2 regions of the Pandoraea sp. NPDC087047 genome follow, and region 1 is predicted to be linked to the other one. Evidence: predicted binding sites of a transcription regulator. Region 1 holds the regulator's gene; the other holds the start of a gene.
What was found. The regulator NrdR, encoded in region 1, represses ribonucleotide reductase genes. The targets are predictions, from matches to a motif close to CACNANATNTNGTG.

Region 1 (3,416 bases):
TGGGGATTTGCTGCAATTGCCGGTGTACCCGGTATTGCTCAAGCGTGCTCATATTCAAGGCATCGGGGTTGGGCACCGTGACGGCCTGGAGGCGCTCGCGGCGCTAGTCGAGCGCCACGGTATTGCGCCAGTGGTCGACACCGTCTACGACTTTGCCGACTTCGGCCAGGCGTTGGCGCATCTGCGCCGCGGGGCCTTCGGCAAGGTCGTGGTGCGCGTGGCCGGGCCGGTTGCCTAACGTCTCAACCTCGCATAAACTGTCGACGCCACAAACCCCACGTGACTGGCGATTAGGGTGCACTGCATGGTGTGCCCGAGGTGGAGCAACCCACCGGGAAGCGTCGGGGTCTTATTTGCCGTTCGCCTGGGCAGCCGTGATGGTTGGTGCTGCCCTGTCTATCGTCTTCCGAAGCACAAAGGAAGGCGCGCTGCAGCATCCCCTCCCGGAAAACCTGTTCAATTCAACGCAAACGCCATGTTCGACAAATCGAAATCTACCGTTGCCTCCGTCGATCCTGAGATCTGGGCCGCGATTCAGAAAGAAAATCAGCGTCAGGAAGATCACATCGAGCTGATTGCTTCGGAAAACTACACCAGCCCGGCCGTGATGGAGGCGCAGGGTTCGCAACTGACCAACAAGTATGCGGAAGGTTATCCGGGCAAGCGCTATTACGGCGGTTGCGAGTATGTCGACGTTGTCGAGCAACTGGCGATCGACCGTGTGAAGGCACTGTTCGGCGCAGAAGCGGCCAACGTGCAGCCGAACTCGGGTTCGCAGGCGAACCAGGGCGTGTATTTCGCCATGCTCAAGCCGGGCGACACGATCATGGGCATGAGCCTCGCGCACGGCGGTCACCTCACGCACGGCTCGCCGGTCAACATGTCGGGCAAGTGGTTCAACGTGGTGAGCTACGGTCTGAACGAAGCCGAAGACATCGATTACGACGCCGCCCAAAAGCTGGCCGAGCAACATAAGCCGAAGATGATCGTGGCTGGCGCTTCGGCGTTCGCCCTGAAGATCGATTTCGAGCGCATGGCGCAGATCGCCAAGTCGGTCGGCGCGCTGTTCATGGTCGACATGGCGCACTACGCCGGTCTGATCGCCGCGGGTGTGTACCCGAACCCGGTGCCGCACGCCGACTTCGTCACCACGACCACGCACAAGAGCCTGCGCGGCCCGCGCGGCGGCGTGATCCTGATGAAGGCGGAATTCGAGAAGGCCATCAACTCGGCCATCTTCCCGGGTATCCAGGGTGGCCCGCTCATGCACGTGATCGCTGGCAAGGCCGTCGCGTTCAAGGAAGCCGCATCGCCGGAATTCAAGAAGTACCAGGAGCAAGTCGCGAAGAACGCCCGCGTGATGGCCGAGACGCTGGTCAACCGTGGCCTGCGTATCGTGTCGGGTCGCACCGAATCGCACGTGATGCTGGTCGACCTGCGCGCCAAGAACATTACCGGCAAGGCAGCGGAAGCTGCGCTGGGCGAAGCACACATCACCGTCAACAAGAACGCCATTCCGAACGATCCGGAAAAGCCGTTCGTGACGAGCGGTGTGCGTCTGGGCTCGCCGGCGATGACCACGCGCGGTTTCACGGAAGTCGAAGCCGCACAGGTGGGCAACCTGATCGCCGACGTGCTCGACAATCCGGAAGATGCAGGCAACCTGGCCGCCGTACGCGCAAAAGTGGCCGAGTTGACCAAGCGTTTCCCGGTCTACGGCTAAGCCGAAGGCGTCGCACGCATGCGCTGCCCGTTCTGCCGGCACGACGACACGCAGGTCATCGACTCGCGTGAAGCGGAAGACGGCGCAGCCATCCGGCGGCGCCGGAAATGCCCGTCGTGCGACAAGCGCTTCACCACGTACGAGCGTGTCGAACTGGCGATGCCGGCCGTCGTCAAGAAAGACGGCAGCCGCGCCGAGTATGACCGCGCGAAAGTGCGCGCCAGTATGCAGTTGGCGATTCGCAAGCGCCCTGTGAGTGCCGAGGCGATGGATGCCGCGATCGCGCGCATCGAATACAAGCTGTTGGCCGGTGCAGAGCGCGAAGTGATGAGCCAGCGTATTGGCGAGTTGGTGATGCGCGAGTTGAAACGCCTGGACAAGATCGCTTACATCCGCTTTGCGTCGGTGTATCGCAGCTTCGAGGACATTGCCGAGTTTCGCGATGTGCTTGAGGAGATCGACAGCACGGACTTGAAGCCCAAGCGTAAGCCCGTGGGCTGAGCCAGGGACGACGCTGGTGCGAGAGTAAGCGCTCGCAGGCGGCCGTGAGGGTCGCCAGTAGGAATGAGGGACGGAAAACCCGTCGTGCCTGTCAGGGCACGGCGGGTTTTTTATTGCCATCTCAAAGAGCACCGCATATCACGTATGTACAGACGTTGATTCACCTTGTTCGGAATATTTAAATCAACGTTATTTGCGGTTTTCTGAAATTTTTCTGTAAATAAGTTTCGATGCGGTGTTTGTCGTATTCTGGTGAACACTTTGGTTTTTGTCACTGTTTGTCTGGGAGTATTCATAATTTAATTCCATTTTTATTTGTTTTGGGTAATGGACCAAATGTATCGATTAAAGATGGGGTTGTGATGTAGCTAATCTTAGACTCGCCCTTGATCGTCGGCGATCGGTGTGCCGCTCTTGATGAGACGACGGCTGCCGTCGCTATTTCCAGATAAAGGGAGGGCCAAATGCCAGAAAAGTCTTCGAAGATTGCAGTGCTGCGTCAAACCAGGGTCTATATGGCAGTTGCTGCCGTGGTGGCGGCCGCCGCCGCATTTCCGGACATTGTGGTGGCGCAAGAGGACAAGGAGAGGACAGTACCAGCTGCGCACTCGCTCAGGGGATTGGCCATCGAACGATTGACGTCGAAGCTCAATAAAACGCTGGCGGAACGCGACGCGACCAACGAGGAGTACTTGCGTGCGTCGACCTGGCGCGGAGAAACCCGATATATCTGGGCAGCGTTGGAAAAGCCGGATCTTTACGAACAGAACGAGGCGTTAAGTCAAATTAGCGGGAGAGCCGACGAGCTGCTGGAAATGGCGGCAAAAGGTGAAGACGGCAAGCCCCTGGATTACGTCAAGTGGATGAGTATCGAGGATTTGAAACAAATCAAGGCCGGTGCGGATGCCATCAGAGCGAAATCAGGCGAGGAGCGATCGGAAGAGATTAAGAAATTATCGCAATTCCTGACGCGTCCGGACCGCGTTGAGGCACTGTTGGACAAGGGCAAGGTGCTATGGAACGACGAGGTGCGCGTCAGAGAAAAACTGGAAACGGTGACCCGCGCGGATGGCGACACTTTGAGCGCGCTCCTCGACCGATATGAGTTGAAGCCTGAATCGTCGAGTGGCGCCCCCGGGACGCTGGTTTCCTGGGAGCGCAACAACCTGGACGGCCTTAAGGCCGATATTGC
Region 2 (3,416 bases), on a different contig from region 1:
GTGCGTTGCAGCTTGTCGTGATCCAGTTCGTAGCCGTTCGCCGTCTGCTTCAGGTGAGCCACGAGGTTCACCGAGCCGAGGTTACACACGGCGATTTCGGTCTCGCTCGTATTGAGCGTGATTTCCGTGCACAGGTTCGACGAGTGCACCACGCCCACGTGTTGCTGCGGCGAGCGGATGTTGCACGGATCCTTGAACGTGATCCACGGATGGCCGGTTTCGAACAGCATGCCCAGCATCTTGCGCCACAGGGCTTGTGCCGGCACCTTCTTGAACAGCTTGATCTCGCCGCGCGCAGCCTTCTCTTCGTAAGCCGTGTAAGCCTGTTCGAACGCCTTGCCGTACTTGTCGTGCAGATCCGGGCAGGTCGACGGCGAGAACAGCGTCCATTCCGCACCTTCCATCACACGCTTCATGAACAGATCGGGAATCCAGTTCGCCGTGTTCATGTCGTGCGTGCGGCGACGGTCGTCGCCCGTGTTCTTGCGCAGCTCCAGGAATTCTTCGATGTCCAGGTGCCACGTTTCCAGATAGGCGCAAACCGCGCCCTTGCGCTTGCCGCCCTGGTTCACGGCCACAGCCGTGTCATTGACCACTTTCAGGAACGGCACCACGCCCTGGCTCTTGCCGTTCGTGCCCTTGATGTGCGAGCCGAGCGCGCGAACCTGCGTCCAGTCGTTGCCCAGACCGCCGGCGAACTTCGAGAGCAGCGCGTTTTCCTTGAGGGCTTCGTAAATGCCTTCCAGATCGTCCGAGACGGTCGTCAGGTAGCACGACGAGAGCTGCGAGCGGCGCGTGCCCGAGTTGAACAGCGTCGGCGTCGAGCTCATGAAGTCGAAGCTCGACAGGATCTGATAGAACTCGATCGCACGCGCTTCGCGCTCGACTTCGTTCAGCGCCAGCCCCATCGCCACGCGCATGTAGAACGCCTGCGGCATTTCGATGCGATGGCTGTCGATGTGCAGGAAGTAGCGGTCGTACAGCGTTTGCAGGCCAAGGTAGTTGAACTGCAGGTCGCGCGACGCGTCGAGCGCAGCGGCCAGCTTGACCAGATCGAACGAGAGCAGTTGCTCGTCGAGCAGTTCGGCGTCAACGCCTTGCTTGATGAAGCGCGGGAAGTACTCGATGTATCGCGCAGCCATTTCGCCCTGCGGCACTTCTTCGCCGAGGATTTCGCGGCGGATGGTGTGCATCAGGATACGCGCGGTGACCTGGCTGTATGCCGGTTCCTTCTCGATGAGGGTACGCGAAGCGAGGATGGCGGAATCGTAGACCTGCGACAGCGGCACGCCGTCGTACAGGTTCTTGATGGTCTCGGTCAGGATCGGCTCGGCGTCGACTTCGCTACCGAGGTTCTCACAAGCGGCCTGCACCACGCCACGCAGCACGCCCATATCGAGCGCACGCGTCACGCCGTTGTCGGTGACATGCAACACCGGGGCGTCGGGCGTTGCCGCCTCTTGCGTGGTCTCGACGGCGTGAGCGCGCTCTTGCGAACGCTTCTCGCGGTACAGCACATAGGCGCGAGCCACGTTGTGCTCGCCTTCGCGCATGAGCGCGAGTTCGACCTGATCCTGAATGTCTTCGATGTGGAACGTACCGCCGTTCGGGCGGCTGCGCACCAATGCGCGCACGACGTTTTCCGTCAATTGCTCCACGAGCTCACGTACGCGCGCCGAAGCCGCACCCTGACCGCCGTTCACAGCCAGGAACGCCTTAGTCACGGCGATCGCGATCTTCGACGGCTCGAAACCCACCACCGTGCCGTTGCGTCGGATCACTTTGAAGTCGGCGTTGGTGGCCGGCTCGAATGCGCCCGTCGTCTGGGGCGCCGACGCACCCGTGCCACTGCCGACATTCGCGGCGGGCGTCGGGTTCGGGCGGGTGAGGTTTTCGTTAGTCTGCATGTAAAAACTCCCGTTCCAATGAGATGGTGCTGTTAGCGCGTTTCTACCAGCTACTACAGTCGGCAAAAATGCGCCCTGGGGGCGCCGATGGAGCGAAGTGCTGAACACCGCACGACCGACGGACGGCCAAGGGTTCGAGGTGTCCGCTGCACGGCTTTGCTGCTGTACCGCCCCACAAAACGCCGCGGGGCAAGCACGGTATTGATGGATATTGCTTCCGGTCGTCGACCACTACATATAGTGGTTGGTGGCCGGATTGGCACTAAGTATAGTGGAGATGACGCACTCCGCAAAATCAAAAATTTCTGTCGCCGGGAAGCCCCGTGCCATCGCCATGTCAAGCAAAACCTGTCCTCGGGTGAGGGTTAATCGGCTGCCTGAAATGGCAAATCGCCCGCTTCCAGCCCCGCCATCCGACGCAATCTCCGCCACTCGAAATGCGGTCCCGGGTCCGTCTTCCGACCAGGTGCTATATCGGCATGCCCGGCCACGGCTTGAATCGGATAATGCTCACGCAAAACACGCGTGAGCGCCGCCAGCGTGATGTACTGCGCCGTAGTAAACGGCAGGTCGTCCGTCCCTTCCAGTTCAACGCCGATTGAGAAATCGTTGCAGCGCGTACGCCCCTCGAACGACGAAGTCCCTGCGTGCCACGCCCGTGCATCGCACGACACGAACTGCTGCAACGCACCATCGCGACGCACCAGAAAGTGCGCCGAGACCTGCACGCCGCGGATCTCGTCGAAGAACGGATGCGCATCGTGGTCGAGCCGGTTCTGGAAGAACGCGGGGATTTCGTCGCCACCGAATTGCCCCGGCGGCAGCGAGATGTTGTGCACCACGAGCAGGCCAATCGGCATACCGTCCGGACGAACGTCGAAGTTCGGCGAAGGCGCACGCTCGGCTTCCCGTATCCAGCCGTCGGTGTCGAGCGTGAATGCTGGCAGTTGATCCGGCGCGTTCATGCGTCACCTCGCGACAGCAAGGCGCACTTGTCGGCCGGGCCGCACTGGCCAGGCAGGTCAAACGACCGGAGGGCAACGTTAGGGGACGCAGATGACTGGAGCATGACGGGCACCAACGAACTCCCGTAGAGCGAGGGGTGGCATTGTAGCCCACTTGGCGTGAAGTCGCCGGCAGCCGGTCTGGCGGGGGCTTGCACCGGGTTGACGGGTTGGCAGCGTCATATTGGGCGCCATCCAAAGAAGAAGCCCCTCGCCCGACTTAGCCGAGAGGCTTCCGTGGGCGTGACCACGCCCGGGGATGGCATCGCGCTCATGTCAATCAACACACGCACCATCCCGCGCCGCTCACAGGGGCGACGCCAATGGCCGTTGCCGGCCAGTGAAACTTGTCTCCCGCGTCCACCCCGTCGTCGATCTCATTCCCCTCCGATTTACGCCGCGATCACGGAAATGCCGGAATCGCCGCCTCGACGCCTTCCATATGCGCCTCGGGATGATGCTCCTTGAGCATCTCGCGAATCTCGTCGACCCGCCCTTCGCGCAC

Region 2: the regulator NrdR is predicted to act here: its motif matches at 2,137-2,150, upstream of ACIPHM_RS18770 (ribonucleoside-diphosphate reductase subunit alpha).

Annotation. Positions count from the first base shown of each region.
Region 1 covers NZ_JBIUZU010000007.1:267,530-270,945, forward strand. The annotation lists gene ACIPHM_RS15555 (NAD(P)-dependent alcohol dehydrogenase) at 1-238, shown strand, start outside; ZMP/ZTP riboswitch at 270-377, shown strand; gene glyA (serine hydroxymethyltransferase) at 476-1,723, shown strand; gene nrdR (transcriptional regulator NrdR) at 1,742-2,224, shown strand; gene ACIPHM_RS15570 (autotransporter domain-containing protein) at 2,689-3,416, shown strand, end outside.
Region 2 covers NZ_JBIUZU010000009.1:199,599-203,014, forward strand. The annotation lists gene ACIPHM_RS18770 (ribonucleoside-diphosphate reductase subunit alpha) at 1-1,907, opposite strand, end outside; gene ampD (1,6-anhydro-N-acetylmuramyl-L-alanine amidase AmpD) at 2,273-2,872, opposite strand; gene ACIPHM_RS18780 (DUF1269 domain-containing protein) at 3,315-3,416, opposite strand, start outside.